One region of the Pseudoalteromonas galatheae genome, then DNA from elsewhere that is predicted to be linked to it. Evidence: predicted binding sites of a transcription regulator. Region 1 holds the regulator's gene; each other region holds the start of a gene.

Region 1 (6,089 bases):
TCTCTACGGCAACACGTTCGCGTTGGACATCGGCGATTTCTTTTTGCTCGACTTCCAGTGCTTTGGCTTTTTGGATACGTAAAATTTCGGTTTCGCGTTCGCGCTCAATAATTTCTATCTGGCGAGAGCGTGTGACTTTTTCTTCTTCGATGCCGAGTAAGCGAAGGCGATTTTGCTCTGCAACATCGATTTCACGCTGTTTATTGTGTTCTGCAATTGCAATTGCTTCGTCCGCTTTGAGGCGTGCTTCTTCGGCTTTTAAGCGCTCTTCATGCTTAACACGTTCAGCTTCTGCGGCTTCGCGAGCGCGCACTGATTCGATTTCACGGCGCTGTCTTGCGCTAGCGTCTTCTTTTTGTCTCTCGACTTCTGCGGCTTTTTCAAATGCTGCTTGGTTTTGGTTGTCGATTTGCGCTTTTTCATCGCATTTAAGCTGGTTAGTTTCCACGTTTTGGCGTGAGGTTTTTTCGGTAATACGGCGAATACCTTCAGCATCAAGAATGTTATTTGGATCTAACTTGTCGATTGAGGTTTGTTCAAGATAGTCAATTGCGACATCCTCTAACGTATAGCCAGATAAATCTTGTCCAATCACTTCTTTAATAGAATCTCGGAACTCGTTACGATGTGTAAATAGCTCCTCAAAATTCATGCGCTTACCAACGGTTTTCAAGGCTTCGGAGAATTTTGCCTCAAATAATGCTTGTAAGGTTTCTGGTGCCGAGGCACGTGCACAGCCAACTTGTTTCGCAACGCGTAGGATATCTTCTTTGTTTTCGTTTACGCGAATGTAAAAAGTGATGGCGATGTCAGCACGGATATTGTCTTTACAGATCAGGCCGCTATTTTCACGACGCTCCAATACCATGCGGTTAGTTGAAATATCCATGACTTCCATTTTATGGATCACGGGTAGCACAATGCCGCCCGTTGTTGTGACATCAGGCTCATTTTTCATCTTGTTGATGATCAATGCCTGACCCTGTTCGACCTTGCGGTAGAACTTTCCAATCAGAAGTAGAATGGCAAAAATAATGACGATGGATATGCCCACGATTGCGAGCACCGGTCCGAGGTTGTTTAGAAATTCCATGTTTTTTCCTGCGTTGCGCTATGTTGTTTGAGTTGGTACTAGCTATGCCAACTCGTTCCTAAATTCCGTTATTTTCCGTACTATTACCAAGGTTTAGCCACAATCGTGTAGCTATGTGTAAGGGGGTCATGTTCGATAAGTAAGGCATTGTCTCCTAGTGTGAAAGTGTTTTCTTCGTCCGAGCGCACTTCGATAAGTTGCTCTGTTCCTTGAATATATACTCTGGCTTGACCAAACGTGTTGTTAACTCTTGATGTTGCAATAACGCATTCGAGCCCAACCAGCGCTTGCTTTGATGTGGTTTCTTGGCTTTCGAAAAAGCGTCGTAGTGGCCTTACAATGACGGCGGTTAGTGGTAATGCAACAATGAGGCTAGCAAGCATAAATACCGTGCCCATCAGGTAGTAAAAAATGCCATTACCCAGCAGGTAAGCAAAAAACTGTTGCACATAAATACTGGTAATCCAGCCTAGCGCGATGATTAAACTCAATGAAATACTCACTGGGACACCACCAAAAGCGACCTCCCAAAAAGAACCAGAGCTTGCGCCTTCGGCTTCAATATCAACATCGCCTTCTAAGATATCGATATCAGCAAAACCAAGTAAAGCAATTAACCAGAACAACAGCACAATCAGTAGTAGTGTTGAAAAAATAACAGTGGGAAACGTAAATGCAGTATTTAAAAATTCCATTGCTGTTCCTTAGTTCCTTGTATTTCCATTTTTTGCGGTAGGGGGCCTATCAATGTTATTAGGTGTCTCTAATTTGTCAGAGCGATTGAATCCCCGTTCCGTATCATAGGATAGTGAGATGATTGAGTAAAGAGAATAGCGAGCAGATCCAATGAGCTTAAATGCCGCCGAAAATAAGCTATAGAAGCTAATCAATCAGCTTAAAAAACTATCCACGCGTAATGAGAAAATCCCACCTTGCGTTTCTAAAGTTGCCACACACGGACATATTATGTCAAACATTTTTTGCTGTAAAGATAAGCAGTTTATTCTGTTTATTGTAATAGTGAGAAAGCGTAATTGCTCAGAGGAAAGTACCAGAGTAAGTGCTAACTTGTGAGTCAGCACTAATAAAAATAACAGACTAAACGTTATCGAACAGGGTTTTTACTTTGTCTAAAGTAATGTCGATTTCAGAGACTTTTGCAGGCGCAATGAAAATCGTGTCGTCGCCAGCAATGGTACCTAATACGCCATCTGCGGTACCTAAAGAGTCAAGTAATCTTGCAATTAATTGTGCAGCCCCCGGGCTGGTTCGAATTATAATCATCATTTCGTTGTGCATAATATCAACGACTAACTGACGCAAAGGACTTTTTGCTGTCGGTACGCTCATTTCTGCGGGTAAACAGTAAACCATTTCTTGCTTAGCATTGCGTGTACGTACAGCACCAAACTTGCTCAGCATGCGCGACACTTTACTCTGACTGACATTGTCAAACCCTTGTTGTTTTAGAGCATCAACAATTTCGCCTTGAGAGCCAAAGTTTTCTTCTTTTAAAATGGCTTTAAATGCTTTGATAAGTGCTTCTTGTTTTTCTTGCGGCTGCATAGTCTGTCTTCTTTTACGGCTAATCTTTAAATTCTACACAAAACCACTAAGATTCCCAAATTTGCGCGACCAAAATGACAGTCGTAAAGCATAAATAGACAAAGTGTCGCGATCTTTACACTTTTATTTAAGACATTAGTCAAAAAATCTCGAAAATAACCGTGATTAATTTGTGTTTAACAGCGCTTTTCATTATCTTTACTGCACACTCAATTCCACCTTCAAATTATGGAGAATTCAAATGAAAGTTGCTGTATTAGGTGCCGCTGGCGGTATCGGTCAAGCTCTATCTTTATTGCTTAAAAATGGTCTTCCAGCTGGCTCTGAGTTAGCGCTTTATGACGTTGCACCTGTTGTACCTGGTGTTGCAGTTGACTTATCTCACATCCCAACTGCGGTAAAAGTAGCGGGTTATGGTAAAGACGACCTAGACCCAGCTCTTGCTGGTGCTGACGTAGTGCTTATCCCAGCTGGTATGCCTCGTAAGCCTGGTATGGACCGTGCTGACCTATTCAACGTTAACGCAGGTATCATCAAGACACTTGCTGAAGGTATCGTTAGAAACTGCCCTAAAGCACTTGTTGGTATCATCACAAACCCAGTAAATGGCACGGTACCAATCGTTGCTGAAGTGTTCAAAAAAGCAGGTACTTATGATCCAGCTCGCGTATTCGGTGTAACAACGCTTGACGTTATCCGCGCTGAAACTTTTATCGCAGAGCTTAAAGGTCTAGACGTTGCTGAAGTTAAGATCCCAGTAATTGGTGGTCACTCAGGTACTACAATTCTACCTCTACTTTCTCAAGTTGAAGGTGTTGAGTTCACTGACGAAGAAGTTGCTTCACTAACAACTCGTATCCAAAACGCGGGTACTGAAGTGGTTGAAGCTAAAGCGGGTGGCGGTTCAGCTACACTTTCAATGGGTGCAGCAGCAGCACGTTTCTGCTTCTCACTAGTGAAAGGCTTACAAGGTGAAGAAGTACTTGAGTACGCATACGTTGAAGGTAACACAGGCGACGCAACATTCTTTGCACAGCCAGTCATCCTTGGTAAAAACGGTGTAGAGAAGTTACTTCCTTACGGTGAGCTAAGCGCGTTTGAGCAAAAAGCAAAAGACGACATGCTAGCGACACTTGAAAAAGACATCAAAGAAGGTGTTGATTTCATGGCGTAAGCCAAATTGATACAAAAAAACCAGTCGCTTCACAGTGACTGGTTTTTTTTATGCTTGATTCTTCTTAGTGAAGAATACGTGCTCTGATAGTGCCTTCAACCGCACTTAACTCTTTCAACGCCACTTCAGAGTGGTCACTATCGACGTCGATAACCACGTAACCAATAGATTCATCCGTTTGTAGGTATTGCGCCGCTATATTGATACCGTGCTGAGCGAACGCTTGGTTGATTTGCGTTAGTACGCCTGGGCGGTTTACGTGTACGTGCAATAAACGACTTCGGTTTGATAATTCAGGTAGAGAAACCTCAGGGAAGTTAACAGCCGTGACTGTTGAACCGTTATCTGAATACTTCGCCAACTTACCCGCGACTTCCACACCGATGTTTTCTTGTGCTTCTTGGGTAGAACCACCAACGTGTGGGGTTAGCAGAGCATTATCAAACTCGCGTAGTGGTGAGACGAATTCTTCATGATTAGATTTTGGCTCAACGGGGAATACATCGATAGCAGCGCCGGAAAGTTTCTTAGCCGCTAATGCTTCAGCTAAGGCGTCGATATCAACAACCGTTCCACGTGATGCGTTAATTAGGATTGCGCCTTGCTTCATCACTTCAATTTCAGCCATGCCAATAAGATTTTTGGTTTGTGGCGTCTCTGGTACATGTAAACTGACTACGTCCGCTCTTTGCAGCAGTTGCGTAAGCGTGTGTAACTGCGTTGCATTGCCGAGCGTTAACTTATCTTCGATGTCATAAAACTCGACGTTCATACCGATATTCTCAGCCATAATGCCGAGCTGGGTGCCGATGTGACCATAACCGATAATACCCAGCGTTTTACCACGGGCTTCGTACGAGCCGTCGGCAGATTTATCCCACTCTCCGCGATGCGCTTTTGCGTTACGTTCAGGAACACGGCGCAGTAACAAGAGAATTTCACCTAATACGAGCTCGGCTACAGAGCGGGTGTTAGAAAATGGGGCGTTGAACACGGCAATACCACGTTTTTTAGCAGCATCTAAATCTACTTGGTTGGTGCCGATGCAGAAGCAGCCAATAGCGACCAGCTTTTCAGCCTGTTCTAGTACTGCCTCTGTAAGGTGGGTACGTGAGCGGATCCCGACAAAGTGAGCATCTTTGATCCGCTCGATCAGCTCAGGCTCCGGTAAGGATGTTTTAACGTAGTCTATGTTGCTATAACCGTTGCGCTTTAGTGTCTCAACGGCGCTTTGATGTACGCCTTCTAACAACAAAATTCGAATTTTATCCTTTGATAACGAAACCTTGCTCATCTGTAATCTCACTAGTTGATTTTAGGCCCTTCTGGAGTGCCTGTTATTACAACGTCAGCGCCACGTGCGGCAAATAAGCCGTTAGTCACAACGCCAACAATCTGGTTAATTTTTTCTTCAAGCGCTTTTGCTGCGCTAATTTCTAGGCCATGCACATCAAGAATGACATTGCCGTTATCTGTGATAACGCCTTGGCGGTAAACCGGATCGCCACCTAGTTTTAGTAACTCTCTTGCCACGTAGCTACGCGCCATTGGGATCACTTCAACAGGTAGTGGAAATGCGCCTAGCGTCTCAACATGCTTTGTATTATCAACGATACAAACAAATTTCTTGGCAACTGCTGCAACGATTTTCTCGCGCGTCAGTGCTGCGCCACCACCTTTTATCATTTCGTTGGTGCTATTGATTTCGTCTGCGCCATCGACATATACCGCAAGCTCTGACACATCGTTTAACTCGAAAACTTCAATACCAAGTGCTTTTAGCTTCTCTGTTGAAGCTTCAGAGCTTGATACTGCCCCTTTGATTTGATCCTTGATACTGCCAAGCGCATCAATAAAGTGGTTTACCGTTGAGCCTGTACCAACCCCAACAATGGTGTTTTCTTCTACATAGTTCAAAGCTGCCCATGCTGCGGCTTTTTTCATTTCATCTTGAGTCATAACGCTACACTTAGTTGTCATTGAAGTTGTATGGAGTATAACTCAATCAAAGTGTCAGCGTCATGGTCAAAAGCGCCTCAAAATGCGCTTAACTATTTGCCTGCTCAATTATTTTTTGGCCAAGTGTACAGTTTGGTTGGAGTGAGGATAGTTGGGAGCGGTACATCCCAAGCAGCTGTTGGTAAGCTTGGAACTTGCTGGCAATCATGAGCAAGACCAACAAGTGCTGGTTTAGCTCGTTGCTCAGCGTAGTGTAACGCTAATGTTCTATCGTAGTACCCACCGCCCATACCGAGG
Region 2 (6,089 bases), 2.0 Mb from region 1:
AGCCATCATGCAAAGTGCTGGCACTGTGAAGTTGGCAAGCCCTGTTGCTTGCCATAAATTAAGTAACCCTTCCATCACGACACCCTTATGCTAAAGACATGATGGCATCGCCAGCACTGACGGAGTCGCCTTCAGAGACGAGTAGCTCCGCGACTTGGCCACTGTGTGTTGCACGCACCTCGGTTTCCATTTTCATGGCTTCCATGATGAGTACCACATCGCCCTCTTGTACTTCATCTCCTGCCCGCACCATAAGCTTAAAAATATTGCCGGCAAGTGGCGCATTCAAAGTTTCACTGGAGCTCACAGAGGTTGATTGCGGAATAAGCTCACTGTCTTTGACTTGTACTTCTTTGAGCTCACCACCCGGCGCAACCACTACATCGTATACTTTACCATCCACCTTTACGCTGTAACGCTCAGCAGCTGATGAATTGGCTTTAGCAGGCGTCGCTGCAGCTTTTTGTTCTTTACTTTCAACAAGCGTCGGCTTTGGCTCAAATGCATCTGGATTATTGCGATTTTTCAGGAATTTAAGACCAATCTGAGGGAATAATGCATAGGTAAGCACATCATCAATAACCTCATCTGCTAGGTTAATTTGCTCCTCTTTTGAAGTGGCGACTAACTCGCTTTGTAAACTATCCAACTCAGGTTCAATTAAGTCAGCAGGACGGCAAGTAATAGGCTCTGCGCCTTCAAGCACGCGTTGTTGCAAAGCTTGGTCGACTTGCGCTGGTGTCGCGCCATATTCGCCTTTCAGCACGCCAGCAGTTTCTTTGGTTATAGACTTGTATCGCTCACCAGTCAGTACGTTTAATACCGCTTGCGTCCCAACTATCTGTGAGGTTGGTGTTACGAGCGGCAGATAGCCAAGCTCTTTACGCACACTTGGAATTTCTTTTAGTACCGCGTCAAGCTTGTCACCTGCACCTTGCTCTCGAAGTTGATTTTCCATATTGGTTAACATGCCACCTGGCACTTGTGCAGATAGAATACGACCATCTACCCCTTTCAAGCTGCCTTCAAAAGCGGCATATTTCTTTCTCACTTCACGGAAATAAGCTGCAACTTCTTCAAGCTCAAGTAAGTCAAGCCCTGTATCACGTTCTGTGCCTTCCACAATCGCCGCAATAGTTTCTGTTGCGCTATGGCCATAGGTCATACTCATCGAAGAAATCGCCGTATCGAGCATATCGATACCCGCATCTATGGCTTTTTGATAAGTTGCGGTGCTGAGTCCTGTGGTTGCATGGCACTGCATTGCGATAGGAATCGAGACGGACGCTTTAAGCCCAGAGATTAATTTTTCGGCATCATAGGGTTTCAGTAACCCAGCCATGTCCTTGATACAAATAGAGTGACAGCCTAAGTCTTCAAGCTGCTTAGCTTGCGTGAGCCACATTTCCAGCGTATGAACTGGGCTTACGGTGTACGAAATCGTCCCCTGCGCATGCGCGCCCACTTTAATGGCCGCTTTAATGGCCGTTTCTAAGTTGCGCACATCGTTCATTGCGTCGAATATTCTAAATACATCTACCCCGTTATGGTGGGCACGTTCAACAAACTTTTCGACAACATCATCAGCATAATGACGATAGCCCAATAAATTTTGGCCACGCAGTAGCATTTGCTGTTTGGTTTTCGGCATCGCAGCTTTCAGTGCACGGATCCGCTCCCATGGATCTTCGCCTAAATAGCGAATACACGAGTCGAAGGTTGCTCCCCCCCATGATTCAACAGACCAATAGCCCATATTGTCGAGCTTCTCAGCGATGGGAAGCATATCTTCCAAACGCATTCTGGTGGCGAGTAATGACTGATGCGCATCGCGCAGCACTAATTCGGTTAGCTTTAACTGTGACATGCAAAACCCCTATTAATTGTTTTTTCTGTAGGCTGCAACGGCAGCACTAATGGCTGCAATATGTGCCTGCGGCACACCCTGTGACGATGTTGCTCTGGTAGTTTTTGATCTTGTGGTACTTGGCGCTACTTCTTTAAATTGAGCAGCAAAGTTGGCCAACAGCCGCATCGCAAAAATCAAAATGGACAGAAAAACAAAAACACCAACCATGCCGGTCAGCATGAGATTTCCTGCTTGCAGTAGCTGCGCTCCAATATCCATTTTTACCCCTTACTTGCTGTTTGGTTTTCCTATTCGATGTTAACGAACTGGTATAAACCTTCACTTTTTGTAGATATTTATTCACCTTATAACAAAAAATGTTCCAATGTAAAGCCCATTGTAAATTGGTATTACCAAAACACTTAACTTACAAATAATCAGTGAGTTAACTAGGAAAGTACTAATAAATATAGAAAATTAACGTAATAAATATGAAAAATATTCAAAATAGCGTCAACTAATACTGAGATTTTAATGAATATAGAATGGATTTTTGATTACGCAAGGCAAATTGTAAATTGGACAGACCAAAACGTAACGTTTACGTAAACGTCACCCTGTGTAGCACGTATTTCGCTGGTTGTAGCAAAAGGCAGCTGCAAACAATTTATTCGCATTACAGCTTTTTCAATACAGATGGGTATAATAGGGGGAAATTTTTGCCAAAACGAACGTCTATGCCCTCCCTTGAACAAAATGAAAATTTATCTTTTCAAAGCCAATTTAAGTTAGATAAAGCCTACTATCGAGAGTGTTTTGAAGAATCTGAAGCTAATGGGCTTGCGGTTAAACCGAAATATGGTCTCCTTGTACTGCTAATTGCGTTGGGGCTGTTTGCAATTTACGGTTTGCAAGAGCATTACGTCGGAAACTTTCTTATTTTACTAGCTGTGGTTGAATGCGTTGCTTTCTATTATCGCAAAGCGTGGTGGGTGATAAGGCAAGCATATTCTCGCGCAGCTGGTAATACCGTTGAAGTTTCAATCACTAAAACTGGCATTAGTACCAAGGCAACACATGCCGAATTTTCTTACCCATTTGACGACTTAGATAAACTCGTCGAAACAGACAGAGGTTTTTTGGTGTTTCACCAAAATAAACCGAGCTATATCAGTAAATCTGGACTTAGCGAAGAAGCAATTACCTTTTTATCTGGGCAAAGCCAGAAATAAAAAACCCCGCAGCCGCGGGGTTTTTTTGCTAGTTAACATGATTTAACTAGCATCGTAATTCAGTATTTGGTCAATTACATATTGCCTGGGCTAGATTTTTCAGCCTGAATTCGCATGTAAATTTCTTCACGGTGAACTGAAACATCTTTAGGCGCATTTACACCAATACGTACTTGGTTACCTTTAACACCTAGTACTGTTACAGTCACTTCATCACCAATCATCAGGGTTTCACCTACTCGACGAGTTAGTATTAGCATTCTCTTGCTCCTGTTATTCCAAAATTTAAAAGATTCCGCGTCAAATCCATTTTAAATAAAAGTTCCTAGAAAAGTAAGCAAAAACTTCTTTTACTCAGTACTTTCCAATCCGAATTTGGCATGTAAAGCCCGAACAGCTAGCTCTAAATATTTTTCTTCTACCAGTGCCGAGATTTTTATCTCTGATGTGGATACTAATAGAGTGTGAATATTTTCTTCGGCCAATGCCATAAAAAAGAGACCAGCAGCACCTGAATGAGATTTCATCCCGATGCCAACCACTGAGATTTTTGCCACGTTAGCATTAACCTCTACGGTTGCGCCACCTAAATTTTGTGCATGTTGCGCTAAAACTTCTTCCGCCAGAATACAATCATTTGTGTGCACAGTAAAAGCATAGTCTATTTTTTTCTCACTGTGGTTCAAATGGTTAATCATATCGACTTCAATATTATGCTCACCAAGAAGCGAAAGTACATTGGCAAGATTACTAGGTTTTGCATCGACATTGTTAACTAGGATAAGTGCTTCGTCTTTGACACTCGCTACCCCAGAGACCACTTTAGTGTTTTTCATCTTACCTTCCTCATAGCTAATTAAGGTGCCGTTATCGGGAGAAAACGAAGAAAGTACGCGCAGTGGTACATTGTATCGACCGGCCGCTTCAACCGAGCGGATCTGCAAAACTTTAGCGCCAACACTTGCCAGCTCCAACATCTCAGGAAAAGTAATATGTGATAAACGCCTTGCATTTGGCTCTATTCGTGGATCGGTAGTGTACACACCGTCGACATCAGTATATATCTGACATTCGTCTGCTTGCAAAGCCCCTGCGATTTCAACTGCTGAGGTATCTGTACCACCACGCCCCAACGTGGTGATATTGCCTTCTTCATCGCGTCCTTGAAATCCGGCAATAATGGTTATTCGGTTATGCTCAAGCTCTTGCTTTAAGCGGGTCGTGTCTATTTCCGTGATCCGCGCTTTAGAGAACATGTTATCGGTTTTAATACCAACCTGATCGGCAAGTAAGCTCACGGCAGAATGCCCACGCTTAATGATGGCCATCGCCAATAACGCGATAGAAACTTGTTCGCCAGTGGTGATCAACACATCTAGCTCACGAGAACTTGGACGTGCATCAATTTGTTGGGCAAGGGAAATAAGACGGTTTGTCTCGCCTGACATTGCAGACAACACGACCACCACTTGGTGGCCTTGTTGTTGTGTTTTGATAACGTGTTCGGCAACAGCCTCAATACGCTCTACCGAACCTACCGAGGTGCCACCAAACTTTTGTACAATCAGCGCCACTTGCTGATTACTGCGTTACTTCATTTAACCAAGTTGGAACACTGTTTAGTGCTGCGTCTAGGTTTTCTGGTTGTGAGCCACCAGCTTGTGCCATATCAGGACGACCGCCACCTTTACCACCGACTTGAGAAGCCATGTGATTAACTAGCTCACCTGCTTTAACTTGACCTACTAAGTCTTTTGTTACGCCAGCGATTAGGCTTACTTTATCGCCATTCGCTACACCCAGCGCGATAACGCCTGAACCAATCTTGTTCTTCAGATCATCTACCATGCCACGCAGTGCTTTAGACTCGGTTCCTGCAACGTTTGCAACGAGTAATTTTATCCCATTCACTTCCGTAACAGAGTCAAGCAGCGTTGCACCCGCTGCACTTGCTAGTTTGTCGTTTAGCTGAGCAACTTGCTTTTCAAGGCCTTTTGACTTTTCAAGCAGCGCTGATACTTTTTCTAGCACAGATGAGGTATCACCCTTAACCAAAGCCGCGATTTCAGAAAGCACCTGTTCTTGCTCATTAACATAAGCGATAGCATCAGCACCTGTTACTGCTTCGATACGACGAACACCTGCTGCGATACCCCCTTCTGAGACAATTTTGAATAGGCCAATATCACCTGCGCGTTTCACGTGTGTACCACCACAAAGTTCAATTGAGTACTCTCCGATTGATACGACTCGAACTTCATCGTCATACTTCTCGCCAAATAGCGCCATCGCACCTTTGTCTTTAGCAGCATCGATATCCATCAACTCAGTTTGTAAAGCAAAGTTGCGGCGGATTTCTGCGTTCACTGCATCTTCTACTTGCTGCAATTGTGCTTTAGTGACGCCTTCAAAATGCGAGAAGTCGAAACGAAGACGATCTGGTAATACTAGCGAGCCTTTTTGTGTTACGTGATCGCCCAGTAAATCGCGCAGTGCTTTGTGGACCAAGTGAGTTGCAGTATGGTTTTTCTTCACTCTCTCGCGACGCTCTGCGTCAATACGTGCATCGGCTTTATCGTTAACACCAATACGGCCAACCACATGGCCATGGTGTGCAAATGCATTACCTAGCTTTTGCGTGTCAGTAACTACAAACTCGCCGTTAGCTACTTTTAGTACACCCGTATCACCAACTTGGCCACCTGACTCAGCATAGAAAGGCGTGCGGTCAAGGATAACCACACCTTGTTCACCATCTTCTAACGTATTGGTGTGTTGGCCCTCTTTAAAGATTTCAACCACAGTGCCGGTATAGTGCTCAGCGTCATAGCCTTTAAAGTCAGTGTTTTTATCAGACTTCAAGCGCTCGTTGTAATCTGCACCGAACTTGCCAGCCGCTTGCGCTTTTTTACGCTGCTCTTCCATACATGCTTGGAAGCCGCGCTCGTCTATCGTCATAAAACGCTCACGCGCCACATCCGCAGTTAAGTCCGCAGGGAAACCATAAG
Region 3 (6,089 bases), 610 kb from region 1:
AATAGAAAGCTTCACGAGCCGCTTTTACTGCGCCATCAACTTGCTCAGCAGTCGCTGCGTTTGCGCTCCAAATAACGTCGTTGTTTGCTGGGTTTACAGAGCTAAAGCTTGCGCCTTGTCCTGCAATCCACTCACCATTTATTAGTTGTGCTGCATGTGTTGTCATAATCTGTTCCCAATCTTAAATCTTTGCTAGGCTTACTTGATCGCCTTCTTCAACTTTTAGCGCCGCGGCAACATGTGGAGCAAGCGTTACTTCATTGCTATCAGTCAGGGCTAACTCGATTACCGCTGCGCGATAATCAACAAGTTTACCATTTGCGACCATAACAGGGAATCCACCGTTGCTTTCGCCTATTTTTACAGTACGAGTTTCACTATTGCGAACTGTGCGGATATTCCCCACTTTTGCTTCCACAGTTGGACCCGCGTCGAAGATATCAACATAACCATTAAATGTGAAACCTTCGCTCTTTAATAGCTCAATAGCAGGACGTGTATTATCATGAACCTCACCAATCACCGCTTGTGCTTCTTTACTAAGCAGATTTACGTAGATTGGATACTTAGGCATTAACTCAGCAATAAAGACCTTTTGGCCGATCCCCGTTAGATAATCCGCTGTCGGGAAGTCCATCGAGAAGAAGTGCTCTTCAAGCCATTGCCAGAACGGACTTTCGCCTTGCTCGTTAGAAACACCACGCATTTCCGCGATAACAGTCTCAGCAAAACGGTCACGATGTTGATTAATGAACATAAAGCGAGAGCGAGACAACAGTTTGCCATTTGCGCCTTTGCGATAGCCATCTTTCAAAAACAGGGTGCATAATTCAGTCGCGCCAGTGTAGTCGTTACATAGCGTTAAAATATCCACTGCTTTATAAACATCGAGTGTGCGTGAAGAGTGGATCACTTTGCTTAGGTGATAATGATAAAACGCATCATCTAAACCAACCGCAGCTTCGATACCGCTGGTACCAACCACCTCGCCTGTTTCTGTATCTTCTAATACAAATAAATAACCTTCATCAAAAGGCTTGTCTGCTTGCTTACCAAATGAAGCAACAGAGCGTGCAATCTTCTTCTGTAATAGCTCTTCGTTTACAGGCAAAGAGGTAAAACCGTGGCCTGATTCGTGAGCAATGTTTAAAAGCGCTGGATAATCGCTTTCTTGGATTGGGCGAAGGATCATCATGAGCCCGCTTACTCCTCAAAAATGTGGATAACAACAAGGCCACCAAAAGGTGACCTTGCAACCAGTATTAAGCGTTGTTAGCAACTACCGCAGCAACGGCTTTTTCGAAGCGTGCCATCCCTTCGCGGATGTCAGCTTCTGGAATAACAAGAGACGGAGTGAAACGCACTACGTTTGCACCTGCAACGAGTGACATCACGCCCTGCTTGATACCTTCAACTAAGAATTCTTTTGCTTTGCCTTCGTACTTTTCAGTGACCACACCACCAAGCAATAGACCTTTACCACGTACTTCTTTGAATACGTTGTACTTTTCGTTGATGCCGTTTAGTAGTTCACGGAATAGCTGCTCTTTTGCTTTTACGCCATCAAGTACTACTGTTGTATTTACTGTGTCAAATGCCGCTTCTGCAACCGCACACGCCAGCGGGTTACCACCGTAGGTAGAACCGTGAGTACCTACTTTTAGGTGTGCTGCAATCTCAGTTGTTGTGATCATCGCACCGATAGGGAAACCACCGCCAAGTGCTTTAGCCGTTGTTAAAATATCTGGCGTTACGTTTAAACCTTGGTATGCATACAGGTCACCAGTGCGGCCAACACCTGTTTGCACTTCATCAAAAATAAGTAGCGCGTTGTGCTTGTCACACAGCTCGCGAACACCTTTTACAAACTCAGCAGTTGGTGAAACGATACCACCTTCGCCTTGTAGCGGCTCCATCATCACGGCACAAGTGCTGTCTGAGATAAGCGCTTCAAATGCAGCTAAATCGTTATAGTCTGTGTGAACGATGTCGCCCGGCTTTGGACCAAAGCCATCAGAGTATGCAGCTTGACCACCTACGGTCACAGTAAAGAAAGTACGGCCGTGGAAACCTTTGTTGAAAGAGATAATTTGTGACTTTTCAGCACCAAATTTATCAAGCGCCCAACGGCGTGCTAGTTTAAGCGCCGCTTCGTTCGCTTCTGCACCTGAGTTTGCAAAATAGACTTTTTCTGCGAACGTCGCATCGGTTAGCTTTTTCGCTAAACGTAGTGCAGGCTCATTCGTCATCACATTAGAAAGGTGCCAAATTTTTTCGCCTTGCTCTTTAAGCGCGCCCACCAAAGCTGGGTGACAATGACCTAGACAGTTAACTGCGATACCACCAGCAAAGTCGATGTACTCACGACCTTCCTGATCCCGTACTCGAGAACCTTCACCTTTCACTGGAATTACCGCTGAAGGTGCGTAGTTAGGTACCATTACGTCGTCAAACAATTCACGATTGATAGTCATTTTATTTCCTCATATTTGGTGAGTGAAAGTGCAAACAAGGAGTCATTTCCCTTTGGAGGTCGGCGTGTAGCCGCCACTTGATAGGATATTTATTCACACCAATTCGGTGCTATGTATTTTGACCCGCCCCTTGATGGCACAAAATTCATACGCTCATTATTCCAGAAAAAGCGCTATTTGTCTCACTTATACCACGTTCTCAGCCCTTAGTATTCAAGGGTTTAACATATATTCTCAACTCAAGTGAATAACTATCTAGGGCAGATATTTAGGGCAAAGCAAGCCCCGTGCAGCCTTGCACAGATCATTTAAGATTAGGTTTTGAATGAATAGTCGCAAAAAAAATTTCAATTTTTTTTACAAAATCGTCAACTGTAGGTTATGGAACGCACATTTTGCCAGCTGTTGACGCATTTCCTCGGTAAGTTCCAAATGATTGAGCAAAATTTCCGCTTCATCGTCTTCAATCAACTGACTATCTTTTAAAACAAGTAGTTGTCCGTAGCCATAGGCTTTTTGCATCACTTGCGTCAAAGGTAGTGGGTCGGTAATGTTTTTATGCGCATTAGGTAGATAAGTTTGCGCATACTCTTCCATGACGGCATTAAAGGGCAAATAACGTAACTCCATTTTTTCAATTAACTTACGTGAAATCTCTGCCGAGTGTTCAATCAACAAGTTACGTAAAAATAACGGATCAGGAGATAACTCCATTAATGCGGTGTGTAGGTCTTTTTGCTTTTTGTCTCGTGCTATTTGTACCTTGGCTTGCCATACCTTTTCGAAGGTCCGTAAATAAAGACGGATCAAGGCCACTTTCCCAAGCTCCAGTAACATGCCCAAAGTAAATGCATGTTGCTCTTTTACCCCAAAAAATGGCGCCAGTTCTTTTGCCGCAATAGCCGTGCTCATGCTCAGCTCGCGTAATTTACGCTTCATTAAACCAAATGGTTCTGTAGCATGCGGCATCCAATGTCTCACCGCCATTGTCGGGATGACCATTTGCAAGTTCTCAAGGCCTAAATACCTTAAAGCTAATGCCGGCGTGTCGACCTTAATAGACGTACCTTTGCTGTTTTTTTTGCGATATTGTGGCAAGTTGACTAGCGAAACCAGCTCACGACCCAACCAACTTAAGTCATTGACCAAAGGCTCTAAGCGCCCAACCGAAGCTGAGCGCACGGCAAGAATATCTAAGATCGCAGGAACGGAGTCTTGAATACCAATCACTTCATGATAGATATTATCAAGGTCATGCAGCTGCTTTGTGATAGCTTCTTCGATAACGGAATGTAGATGCTTACTCGCTTTAGCAATATATTTGTGATGACTTGTACTACTTTCTTGTCGTTTGGCAGCCGCAGCAATTTCCACCTCTAGCATAGTGCGCTGGGCGATATTCTCACCGTAGCTAATATCAAACGTGTGGATATAGCCTATTTGCTTTTGCGCAAAGTTGAGGCTGATAAGAAGGTCATGGGCACGCTCGGATAGCGCTTGTGCCATTCTAATTTGCTTATTTTCTTGCGTCATGCATGCTACTTATCTAAAAGAAAAATACTGAGTTAAGCACTCAACAGAATCGTCTTACTGACCAACATTATACCAGTAAAAGCAATATTATGATTTGATATTGCGCACAATAGAATCAAAAAGTTATGTATCAAAAACCAGTCTAACCAGCAAAAGCGCAGTAAATATGGATGTATAACACTTAGGCGAAATCCTGTTGGTTTTGTTTAAACTTTAGAAGCGTTTTATAAAGTTATCAAGTAATGCTAAGCCGTGTTCCGTGAGGATAGCTTCTGGGTGAAATTGCACACCTTCAAGTGCTCTATCGGATGCCAAGAGCCCCATAATTTCATCACGCTCCCCCTCTTGTGTCTGTGTCCAAGCCGTTACGGCTAGAGCATTTGGTAAGCTACTTTGCTCAACAACCAAAGAGTGGTAACGGCATACTTCGTATGGTGATGGTAGGCCTTGAAATACGCCTATGTTGTTATGGTGCACTTGAGACGTCTTACCATGCATCACTTGTTTTGCTCGAATGACTTTGCCACCTAAAGCTTGTGCGATAGTTTGATGACCTAGGCAAATGCCGAGAATAGGGATTTGTCCCTGTAGACGTTTTACGACTTCAAGCGAGATCCCAGCTTCATCAGGGCTACAAGGACCTGGAGATAACACAACATATTTAGGATTAAGCTGCTTGATTTGTGAGGCGCTGATTTCATCATTTCGCTTTACCAGCACATCCACATCTAAGTGCTGAAAATACTGCACTAGGTTGTAGGTAAAGGAATCATAGTTATCAATCATCAACAGCATGTAGGTACCACTAAAAGAACCAAGCAGCCTATTCGCCACTGGGGTAAAGATCTTCGTTATAAATCTATTTTATCACGAACTCAACAGGAAGGTTTTCTTATATCTAGTATCTGCTTTAAGCCAAGGGGCTATCGCCCCTTTTAATACAAAAAGACACCATAAATGGTGTCTTTTCTTTGTGTTTTTATCAACCGCGTGGAATAAAACCGACGGCGTCATACACAGCTTTAAGCGTTTTCTCGGCACGAATACTTGCTTTTTCCGCGCCTTTTTTCATGATTTCGTTCAGCAGAGTTTGATCTTCACGGATTTCTTTAAAGCGCGCTTGAATAGGCTCAAGCATATTCACTACCGCATCGGCAGTGTCTTTTTTCAAATGACCGTACATTTTGTCTTCGTACTCTGGCACTAACTCTTCAATTGAGCGTTTAGTTGCAACACTGAGTAGCGTCAGTAAGTTGGACACACCAGGCTTTTCAACACGATCAAAGTAAATCCGTGCTTGCTCATCTGAATCCGTTACCGCTTTTTTCAGCTTTTTCTCTATCTTCTTAGGTTCATCCAACAGCATCACAAAACCATTTGGGTTTTCGTCTGATTTTGACATCTTCTTGCTCGGATCTTGCAGACTCATAACACGAGCGCCAAACTCTGGAATATAAGGTTCTGGGATCTTAAAGACATCGCCATACAGGTTATTAAAGCGCGTTGCGATGTCTCGGGTCAACTCAAGGTGCTGTTTTTGGTCTTCACCAACTGGTACCTGATCCGCTTGATACAATAAAATATCCGCAGCTTGCAATACCGGATAGGCGAATAAGCCAACGTTGACGTTATTGGCGTGCTTTGCTGACTTATCTTTAAACTGCGTCATGCGGTTTAATTCACCCATTTGTGCATAACAGTTCAGTACCCAACCTAGCTGTGCATGCTCAGGAACCTGTGATTGTACAAATAGTGACGATTTATCTGGGTCAATGCCGCAAGCGGTATATAGCGCTACGCCGTCTAATACACGATCGCGTAGTTGCTGTGGTTCTTGGCGAACCGTAATGGCGTGCAAGTCAACCAACATAAAGTAACAATCATGATCGTTTTGTAGTTTAAGCCACTGGTTAATGGCACCTACGTAATTGCCTATTGTCATACCACCGGTTGGCTGAATACCACTTAATACTACAGGTTTACTCATGTCGTTCCTTTATTTCTTCATTGAATTAACGTTGATTGATAATGGGGATAATATCTAAGAATCCATCACAAAGGTACTGTGGATTGAACTCTTTC

What was found. The regulator ArgR, encoded in region 1, controls arginine synthesis, uptake and breakdown. The targets are predictions, from matches to a motif close to ANTGAATANNTATTCANT.
Region 2: the regulator ArgR is predicted to act here: its motif matches at 2,197-2,214, upstream of CWC29_RS11690 (OadG family protein).
Region 3: the regulator ArgR is predicted to act here: its motif matches at 2,555-2,572, upstream of CWC29_RS00215 (aspartate aminotransferase family protein).

Annotation. Positions count from the first base shown of each region.
Region 1 covers NZ_PNCO02000001.1:650,480-656,568, forward strand. The annotation lists gene CWC29_RS02785 (hypothetical protein) at 1-1,093, opposite strand, end outside; gene CWC29_RS02790 (OB-fold-containig protein) at 1,177-1,788, opposite strand; gene argR (transcriptional regulator ArgR) at 2,192-2,659, opposite strand; gene mdh (malate dehydrogenase) at 2,901-3,833, shown strand; gene serA (phosphoglycerate dehydrogenase) at 3,898-5,127, opposite strand; gene rpiA (ribose-5-phosphate isomerase RpiA) at 5,139-5,792, opposite strand; gene CWC29_RS02815 (5-formyltetrahydrofolate cyclo-ligase) at 5,897-6,089, opposite strand, start outside.
Region 2 covers NZ_PNCO02000001.1:2,643,592-2,649,680, forward strand. The annotation lists gene CWC29_RS11680 (sodium ion-translocating decarboxylase subunit beta) at 1-75, opposite strand, end outside; gene oadA (sodium-extruding oxaloacetate decarboxylase subunit alpha) at 86-1,867, opposite strand; gene CWC29_RS11690 (OadG family protein) at 1,880-2,128, opposite strand; gene CWC29_RS11695 (YcxB family protein) at 2,569-3,081, shown strand; gene csrA (carbon storage regulator CsrA) at 3,156-3,341, opposite strand; gene CWC29_RS11705 (aspartate kinase) at 3,432-4,655, opposite strand; gene alaS (alanine--tRNA ligase) at 4,663-6,089, opposite strand, start outside.
Region 3 covers NZ_PNCO02000001.1:43,739-49,827, reverse strand. The annotation lists gene astD (succinylglutamate-semialdehyde dehydrogenase) at 1-166, opposite strand, end outside; gene astA (arginine N-succinyltransferase) at 182-1,195, opposite strand; gene CWC29_RS00215 (aspartate aminotransferase family protein) at 1,263-2,474, opposite strand; gene CWC29_RS00210 (HDOD domain-containing protein) at 2,832-4,007, opposite strand; gene CWC29_RS00205 (anthranilate synthase component II) at 4,221-4,802, opposite strand; gene trpS (tryptophan--tRNA ligase) at 4,990-5,994, opposite strand; gene CWC29_RS00195 (HAD-IA family hydrolase) at 6,020-6,089, opposite strand, start outside.